3 regions of the Nostoc sp. CmiVER01 genome follow, and region 3 is predicted to be linked to each of the others. Evidence: predicted binding sites of a transcription regulator. Region 3 holds the regulator's gene; each other region holds the start of a gene.
What was found. Region 3 encodes HrcA, which represses chaperone genes, less so after heat shock. Its sites were predicted from a motif close to TTAGCACTCNNGANTCNNGAGTGCTAA; they were not measured.

Region 1 (3,287 bases), on a different contig from region 3:
AGTCGGGAGCCAGGTGAGCCAGAGTTGTACCACCACCAGGAACGATACCTTCTTCTACAGCAGCTTTGGTGGCGTTGATAGCGTCTTCTAGGCGCAACTTCTTGTCTTTCATTTCGGTTTCGGTCGCTGCACCCACTTTCACCACAGCAACACCACCGGAGAGTTTAGCAAGACGCTCTTGCAGTTTTTCTTTGTCGTAAGAAGATTCGGTTTCATCGATTTGACGACGAATCTGTTCGACACGAGCTTTAACAGCAGCTTCGTTACCTTCGGCAACAATTGTGGTGTTGTCCTTAGTAATGGTGATCCGGCGAGCTTTACCCAGGCTATCCAGCTTGGTGTTATCTAGCTTCAAACCAGCATCTTCAGTGATTAGTTGACCACCGGTTAAAACGGCGATATCTTCTAGCATAGCTTTGCGGCGATCGCCAAAGCCAGGAGCCTTAACAGCAGCCACGTTGAGTACACCGCGCAAACGGTTTACTACCAAGGTTGCCAAAGCTTCTTTTTCAATATCTTCGGCGATAATCACCAAAGGACGACCAGCACGAGCTACTTGCTCTAATACTGGTACAAGGTCTTGTACCAAAGCGATTTTCTTATCAGTCAACAGTAGGAAAGGTTCATCAAAAACCGCTTCCATCCGTTCAGCATCGGTAGCGAAATAGGGAGAGATGTAGCCTTTATCAAAGCGCATCCCTTCAGTGATTTCCAACTCGGTGAACATAGATTTCCCTTCTTCTAGGGAAATTACGCCTTCCTTGCCCACCTTGTCCATTGCTTGGGCAATCATTTGACCAACTTCTTCGTCATTACCAGCCGAGATGGCACCAACTTGGGCAATGGCTTTGGAATCTTCCACTGGACGGGCGTGTTGAGCAATTTTTTCTACCAAGAAGCTGGCAGCTTTGTCAATACCGCGCTTCAGTGAAATTGCATTAGCACCAGCTGCAACGTTCCGCAATCCTTCTTTGACGATCGCATGAGCTAAAACGGTAGCAGTGGTGGTACCATCACCCGCAGCATCATTGGTCTTAGAAGCAGCTTGACGAATCAGAGCTACACCAGTGTTTTCAATATGGTCTTCTAATTCGATTTCTTTGGCGATCGTTACACCGTCATTAACAATTTGCGGTGCGCCAAATTTCTTTTCTAGGACTACGTTACGACCTTTGGGGCCAAGGGTAACAGCTACAGCCTCAGCCAGTATGTCAATGCCTCGTTCCAAGGCGCGACGGGCGTTTTCGTTGTAGATAATGCGCTTTGCCATAGGTGTCTAAATTCCAGGAGTAAGTCAATTTTTTTGTTGAATTAGGCATTGGGTATTGGGCATTGGGCATCAGGAAAACTCTTTCCTCTTCCCCATTCCCTACTCCCTATTAGATAACGACTGCTAAAATATCTTTTTCAGAAAGCAGTACATATTCTTCGGTACCGAGTTTGATGTCAGTGCCGGCGTACTTCGAGTACAGCACCTTATCGCCGACCTTGATTTCCAATTCCTGACGGTTTCCGTCGTCATTACGCTTGCCAGGGCCAAGAGCCACTACTTCCCCTACTTGGGGCTTTTCCTTGGCGGTATCGGGCAAATACAAACCACCTGCGGTCTTTTCCTCAGAGGCGTTCACTTTTACGAAAACGCGATCGCCTAAAGGTTTAACTGTAGAAACGCTTAGAGATAAAGCTGCCATATTATTTCTTTCCTTTAGAGATTAGCACTCTCAACTCCTGAGTGCTAATCTACCGAAAAGTAGCGTCCAATGGCAAGAATTCTTTGAGTACGGGTTCCCGAACTAAAGGCTCAGAGATGTACTTAAGTATAAATGCCTAATTGTTTCTACCTTTCGGGTTTTGTTCTGTAAGTTACGAAGAGAGTAGGGAGCGGAGAGTTAGGAATTAGCGCTGACCAGACAATTGTTAGCTGCTGCTCAAAACGAGCTAGTCTGGAATCATGGGAATACTTAAAAAAGCGACTTTAAAGAGTTAAAATTTGATGAGCCGCAACAGAGTCATACTATTTGCGTCTATAGAACTAAAACCCAACTGCTTGCGCGTTTTTTGTTCTGGACTCATAATGGTGGTTTACACTGATGGTGTCTGATATCGCCAAGCAAGCTTGGAAGTTATTGAGCGGATTATCCAAGAACACTTAAATAGGCAATAAGGTGGTAGAAGAATATGCATTTTTAACCCATCCTTTGCCAGAAACTTCCCTAGTTTCTTGTAAACACCTCATAGAGGCTTAACAATCAAAGGATATGGTACAGCAGTAAGCTTTAAGAAAGTGCGCGATGGTTTTGAGGTAGGGTCATCTTTAAGCCAATACTTACTTGTGAGTCAGAAGGATTATTATTTAATCAGTGTTTTTTCGCCTGCCACTTTCAATGCGATATATAATAGCGCATTATAGATACTACTGCTATACGTATCCTTGCTGGACTTTTGCTATCGAGCTACTAGTCTCTTGAAAGTGCTCGGCATTTTTGAGGTTTCGAGACAGCAAAGGCAACTTAAGTAGGAAAAAGGACAACATCTCGAAATAACCCACGATAGAGGATAAATATTCAAGACTTTGATGGACCGAAGCGCGACAAGTGCCACTGCTATGAAAGAGCCCAGCATGAAAGATCACAAACGACTTCTATTGATTGATGATGACCCTAACCTCATCTTGCTGGTGAAGGATTACTTAGAATTCCGGGGATACGAAGTCATCACCGCCGAAAATGGACGTGAAGCTCTGGAAATTTTAGAGCAAGATGTCCCAGACATGATTATCTGCGACGTGATGATGCCGGAAATGGACGGATATACTTTTGTAGAACAAGTCCGGCAAAACGAACGCACCAGTTGGATTCCGGTTCTTTTCCTTTCAGCTAAGGGACAAAGTGCAGACCGAGTTAAGGGTCTGAATAAAGGTGCTGATGTTTATATGGTCAAACCCTTTGAACCAGAAGAACTCGTAGCGCAAGTTGAATCCTCGCTGAAACAAACTATCCGTTGGAAAGAACACCAAGCTAAAGGAGGCGAAAACGGTTCCCGCATCCAGGTTCCCTTCGATGTGCAATTAACCCCAACTGAACTGAAAGTAGTCCAGTTTGTCGCTAGGGGTTTAGCTAACCGGGAAATTGCTGAAGAACTAAATGTTAGTCAGCGCACAGTTGAAAGTCATGTGTCCAATATGTTGGGCAAAACCAATCTCCACAACCGCACTGAACTAGCGCGGTGGGCGATTGAAAATCAAATGGCTTAAACAAAGTTAAGAGTTAAAAGTTAGGAGTTACGAA
Region 2 (3,287 bases), on a different contig from region 3:
TACAAATTAAAAGCCTAATTCCCTATTCCCTACTCCCCGCCCACGGAGATAATTTCAAAAATCAAATACGATTCCTATAGTAGGGCTAGCATTACAATGCTTACCCTACAAAGAATTAAGGCTGTTGACGTATCCTTTGCCAGATAGTAAAGCCCAAAAGAATGAGAATGCTACTGGCGGTAGTCAGCATCACAGCCAAACTCATGCCTTGTATTCTCATAGCCAGCAAGTTAAAAACTAAGGTAATTGACCAAAGTGTGAACGCAGCATGGCGCTGAGAGAGTCCCCAAGCAAGTAAGCGGTGGTGCAAGTGGTCTTTGCCAGGAGTACTTAGAGGGTTATTTCCTGCTAATAGCCGTCGCACAAATACTTGAGTGGTGTCTAGTACTGGCAATAACAAAAATAAAACCGTGGGAATTAGCGCATAAACTGTGTTTTGTTGTAACCTACCTAAAATACTGGTTGCTGCTAATACATAGCCGAAAAAGTATGCTCCGGCATCACCCATAATGATCCGCGAAGGGTGAAAATTGTGACGTAAAAAGCCCAGTGCAGCACCTGCCAAGGCTGCTAACACCAAGATTGCTGCTGCACGATTGTTAAACTGGGCTGCAACACCCAACAAACTCATGGCGGTAATAAAGCTGATTCCTCCCGCTAAACCATCCATACCATCCATCAAGTTGATGGCATTGGTAATTCCTACTACCCAAAGTACTGTTAACGACATAGACAGGAGCGAGTCTATGGGAGTACCAAACATAACATGAATACTGATACCATTTGCTACCAGTAATAGCGCCGTAAGGATTTGCGCCCACAAACGAACAGAGGGCGGTAAGCCGAATTGATCGTCGATAAAGCCTACAAGGACTAATATCGAACCCCCCAACAGAATAGTCAGTACCTGAGCCAATACATTTTGGAGTTCGATAGGTCGTAAAAGGCTAGCTAATATCAGTGCGGCAATCACACCCGCGTAGATAGCCAGCCCTCCTGCATTGGGCAAAGGTTCTCGGTTGAGCCGCCGGGCGTTGGGTTGGTCAGCCCAACCTACCCGCAAGGCGAATTTGCGTACTGTCGGAATTAAACGCCACGTTACAAGGCAAGCCAAAAGAAACGTAAATACTACCGCCAACCAGCCGGTGCCGCTAGGGTCGGCAATACCGAGGGACTTAAGGGAGTTGTCTAGATTCATCTCCCAATTCAAGCATTACTGCCTGTATGTAATATGAGCATCACCTGTATATTAATCAATTTTTTTATTTCCATTTGTAACTTGAGCCGCTTGGAAGATTAGCACTCTGGCGCTGTGAGTGCTAAATTGTCTAATGGAAGCGCTAGAAAAATAAAACATGGCGAAAATTATTGCATTTGACGAGGAATCGCGGCGATCTCTAGAAAGGGGTGTTAACGCCCTTGCCGATGCCGTAAAAATCACCTTGGGGCCCAAAGGTCGCAATGTCCTTTTAGAGAAAAAATTTGGCGCACCTCAAATTGTCAACGATGGTATCACTGTTGCCAAGGAAATTGAATTAGAAGATCCTTTGGAAAATACTGGTGCAAGACTCATCCAGGAAGTGGCCTCAAAAACTAAAGATGTCGCTGGGGATGGTACAACCACCGCAACAGTTTTAGCACAAGCCTTGATTCGGGAAGGTTTGAAGAACGTCGCGGCGGGTAGTAACCCTGTTAGCTTGAGACGGGGGATCGACAAAACCATTGAGGCACTTGTAGAAGAAATTGCCAAGATAGCCAAGCCAGTAGAAGGAAGTGCGATCGCTCAAGTTGCCACTGTCTCTGCTGGTAACGATGAAGAAGTTGGCCAAATGTTAGCCCAAGCAATGGAAAAAGTCACCAAAGATGGTGTAATTACCGTTGAAGAATCTAAATCTCTCACAACTGAACTAGAAGTAGTTGAGGGGATGCAGATTGACAGGGGTTACATTTCACCCTACTTTGTCACCAACAACGAGCGCCAAATCGTGGAATTTGAAAACGCCCGGATCTTGGTTACTGATAAAAAAATCAGCAGTATCCAAGATTTAGTGCCGATTTTGGAAAAAGTCGCCCGTTCTGGTCAGCCTTTGCTGATTATTGCTGAAGATGTCGAAGGTGATGCTTTGGCAACTTTAGTAGTGAACAAAGCGCGGGGTGTGCTTACTGTAGCTGCAATCAAAGCACCTGGGTTTGGCGATCGCCGCAAAGCTTTGTTAGAAGATATTGCTATTCTCACCGATGGACAGTTGATTTCGGAAGAAATCGGCTTAAGTTTGGATACTGCTGCTCTAGAAGCGTTGGGAACTGCCCGCAAAATCACCATTGACAAAGAAAGCACCACAATTGTTGCTGGTAGCGTCACCAAGCCAGAAGTACAAAAGCGGATTGGTCAAATTCGCAGACAGTTGGAAGAAACTGATTCTGAATACGATCAAGAAAAACTGCAAGAACGTATCGCCAAGCTCGCTGGCGGCGTGGCAGTGATTAAAGTAGGTGCGGCAACCGAAACCGAACTTAAAGACCGTAAACTGCGAATTGAAGACGCGCTCAACGCTACTAAAGCTGCTGTGGAAGAAGGTATTGTTCCTGGTGGTGGAACAACCCTAATTCACTTAGCTAAGGCGGTAGAAGCGATTAAAAACACTCTAGAAAATGACGAAGAAAGAATTGGGGCTGATATTGTCGAACGAGCGCTAGAAGCCCCCTTGCGCCAAATAGCAGACAACGCTGGTGCTGAAGGTTCTGTAATCGTCTCGAAAGTCCGGGAGAGCGACATCAACACTGGCTACAACGCCGCTACTGGTGAATTTGAAGACTTGATTGCTGCTGGTATTATCGACCCTGCCAAAGTCGTGCGTTCAGCTTTGCAAAACGCTGGTTCTATTGCTGGTTTGGTCTTGACTACCGAAGCGATCGTTGTTGAAAAGCCTGAGAAGAAATCTGCTGCTCCGGCCCCTGATATGGGCGGTATGGGCGGTATGGGCGGCATGGGTGGCATGGGTGGTATGGGCGGCATGGGCATGTTCTAACTTCTGCTCACCTAAGAGGCAGGGGGGAAGGGAGCACGGAGCAAGGGGAGCAAGCCCTTCTAAAAACTGCGTGGAGTGCAGCGAAACACGGTATGAAGCCCCGTCCTTTTTCGTTCGCTTGAACTGGGGCAAAGTACAAGCTCCGTCTCAGCTTTTCCCTCTGCTCCCTTGCCTGTTTTGACTCAGATAAATATTTTTTCAGCAGTTTGTCTTACGCAAACTGTTTTTTTATACTTACCATTGCTGATTTAGAAGCAA
Region 3 (3,287 bases):
TCAACAGAGTTAGGGTTTCCTGTAAATGCAGGGGCGGGGCTAACAGTAAAATATAAGCAATAAATCCAACCCATAGTAACCACAATGCAACTTTTCTATTCATCATCTTTAGATGGTGTGCATTTAACATAATTACTAATTTATAATTGGTATTTTTTGCCTCTAAATCCTCCTTTTTGTAGAACGCTGCCTTGAGTTTGCTTAAAAATAGTGGTAAATCTATACATGATTTTTGTTTCAGTTGAGGATTTAGACCCTAACTGAAACTGTTTTGAAATTATGAATTAAAAATTGCTTTAATTTACAGATGGCTGCTGACTGGGTATCGCCTCTACACCCACTTCTGGTAGAGGTGGACGCACACACAAATAAATCAATGGCCCAAATAGCGGTATCAACGCTATTAACCAAAACATCTGTGGATTTTTCCAACCACGACGCGCCATATCATCCCCTAGCAAAGCTGGAAATAATAGGCAAAGTAGACAGAAATCTAAACTCATCACATTGATGAAGCGGTTAGTTTGCCACTGTTGCACAAAATTACTCCAATCTCCTCCTGTTAAACCATAAACAACAAGAAGAACCGTGGCTACCGTCAAGACAACCCCAGTCACACGAGAATCTAGCAGCTTCAGCAAGGCATTCTTTTTACCAACAAACTTATTATTTGGTTCTTTAAGGGCTAAATAGGGTAATAAGGCAAATGCCCCGACTCCGAAAGAGGCAGTAGCAAATGGCCAAGCAAATATTTTTTGTCCTCTACCATCAATAAATACTACTGCGCTGTAGATCATAGGCCAGATGCCCATGAGGTTGAATAGTGCTATGACTAATGGGTTAATGCCTTGCCATTGGCCAGTAGAAAGATTTTTAATTAACTCGAATGTACCAGGTTGCTCAGGCGGAGCGAGGAAAAAAGCATAGGTAGTGAATCCCAACCACAGCAGGCCAAAGGCAATTTTTCTAACCATGAAAGAGTTAAAAGGTATTAATTATTGATTTTGCCACTATAAATTCGGCTGATCTACCTGCTATGGTATTGTTCTTTTGTCTAAACCCGTAGCAGGTTGTCTCTATTAAGGATTGAAATAACTGAAAGCTTCTGAGAGGTAATCAGCAGCAGATGCTACTACTGCGATCGCACTTTCATAATCTAGACGCGTTGGGCCTAAAACTCCCACACTTCCGACTGGTATTGAACCTCGGCGATAGGTAGAAGAAATCAAGGTGCAGGTGCGTATCGGTTCTAGAAGATTTTCTGCACCGATGCGAACCGTTACCTTTGACTTAGCCACATCCTCAAGCTCTGGTTCCTCAAATATTAATCGCCATAGTTGATCTTGTTCTTCTTCCAGCAGATGGATAATTGTTTGTACCTGCTGTAACTGGGAAAATTCTGGCTGGCGCAAAACTTCTGACACACCCCGAACCATAATTTGGGTTGCAGTCGGCGCATGAGTGCGACGAGTCAATTCCGCAACTGAATTTTTCAAAAATTCCCCATAGCGTTGGAATTCCTGATCTAGTTCGCTCCAGTTGAGGTTGGCTAATTCCAACAGACTTCGGCCTCGCAGGTGGGTATTCAAAAAGTTAGAAACAATTTGTAACTCGCGATCAATTACCTCTGAATCTCGTTGTGTTTCTTCTGATATTGGTGGCAAATCCATCAACTTGGAATGTGTCTCATAATTATCAGTAACTACAATTAACATGATCCGCCCTGCTTCAATTTGCACTAATTGCAGATGTCGCAATAATGCTGTTGTAGTTTGCGGCATAGTAATCAAGCTAATGCAACCACTTAAGGTGGCTAAAATTTGTGCGGCTCCTTGCAGTAGGGTTTCTAAACTCCACTCTTCCCACTGGAGGCGCTTTTGTAATGCTACCTCTACTTCTCGTCCTAAACTTTCTGACGGTGTAATTAGCTGGTCAACATAAATGCGATAACCTGAATCTGAAGGTACACGTCCAGCAGAGGCGTGTGGTTGGTAGAGTAACCCGGATTTTTCTAAAACGCCCATCACATTGCGAATTGTGGCTGAACTTACACCCAGGTTGTACTCCTCGACCAAAGCTTTTGAACCAACAGGCTCTGCTGTAGCAATGTAATGACGTACCGTTGCCCAAAGTATATGCTGTTGTCGATTTGTTAACTGGACTTCCATAGGGTATGTTTTGCTAGAGGCAAATTTTAATCGAAAAATTTTTTGGTTTGATTGAAAAAAAAGAATATTAATAATTTATTAAGATAACAAATTATACAATTATATTGCGATTGTTAATCTTAAGGTTCATGTACACCATTCTTTTAATGGATCTTTGTAGCAAAAGCTGAGAGTTTGAATTTACAACATCCTTTTCTGGCTTATTTTTGCATAATTCTACACTTAGAAAAGTATTATTGTATACGTATTTTTGCGGCGATCGCAGCTAAGATTGGGGTCGAAAAGTTTCGTAAATATTTAGCCAGTGGAGAAAGTTATAAGCTTTCCTGGCAAGCCCCTAAGTTTATTTACTGCTATTTTTAGCATAGCAAAAGCTAGATGGAAGTTATTTATTCTTCCATCTAAGTAATGCACCTAGACATAAGCTAATACTGGGGAATTGAATGGTCTACTAAAACGGAATAAGCATCAATACCACCCGATATATTTTGCACATTTGTAAAACCTTGAGCAATTAACCACTGGCACATCTGAGCAGAGCGGATACCGTGGTGGCATAGTACAAGGGTTTCAGCTTGAGGATTGAAGAGGGTAGGGACTTGATCTCCCCATTCGGGAAATTGACTTAAGGGTAGGTTGACAAAGCCCTCAATGCTAGCAATTTCTAATTCTTGTGGTTCGCGTACATCTACTAGCTGAATACTTGTATCACCAGAAGAAAGACGTTGTGCCAGTTCTTGTACACTAATCTGGTTCATGGGTTGACTAAAAGAATTCCCTATAAATAGTCGTAATCCTATTTATGGTGACAGAAAATCTCTGCCTTTGCATGAGTATCCATTCTCAAGAAGGCTGATAGATTCTGGTAGGCTTTCTGCTTAAATGGCTGTAAACCGTCTTTTTAAAGGTTTAATGTGAATAGGCAACGCTCATTTATTGGTTTTATCGTAGCTGGTGCGATCGCACTGCTAGTAATTGCGATCGCTGGCTTTTACTGGTTTTCCGCCAAAAATCCGGCTAACCTCACTGCTTCTACCTCTGGGCCTAATGCAGCCATCTTTGTGTCGAAACTTTCCCCAGCAATGGTTTCATTACTGGTGAATCCTGACCGTTTGCAGG

Region 1: the regulator HrcA is predicted to act here: its motif matches at 1,713-1,739, upstream of groES (co-chaperone GroES).
Region 2: the regulator HrcA is predicted to act here: its motif matches at 1,297-1,323, upstream of groL (chaperonin GroEL).

Annotation. Positions count from the first base shown of each region.
Region 1 covers NZ_JAVRBU020000012.1:161,311-164,597, reverse strand. Annotated here, with positions in the region: gene groL (chaperonin GroEL) at 1-1,270, opposite strand, end outside; gene groES (co-chaperone GroES) at 1,380-1,691, opposite strand; gene RMZ43_RS21780 (response regulator transcription factor) at 2,576-3,253, shown strand.
Region 2 covers NZ_JAVRBU020000017.1:18,332-21,618, reverse strand. Annotated here, with positions in the region: gene RMZ43_RS26835 (MraY family glycosyltransferase) at 116-1,198, opposite strand; gene groL (chaperonin GroEL) at 1,356-3,029, shown strand.
Region 3 covers NZ_JAVRBU020000030.1:1,109-4,395, forward strand. Annotated here, with positions in the region: gene RMZ43_RS33430 (hypothetical protein) at 1-103, opposite strand, end outside; gene RMZ43_RS33435 (DUF2834 domain-containing protein) at 297-974, opposite strand; gene hrcA (heat-inducible transcriptional repressor HrcA) at 1,080-2,168, opposite strand; gene RMZ43_RS33445 (rhodanese-like domain-containing protein) at 2,594-2,926, opposite strand; gene RMZ43_RS33450 (DUF3352 domain-containing protein) at 3,083-3,287, shown strand, end outside.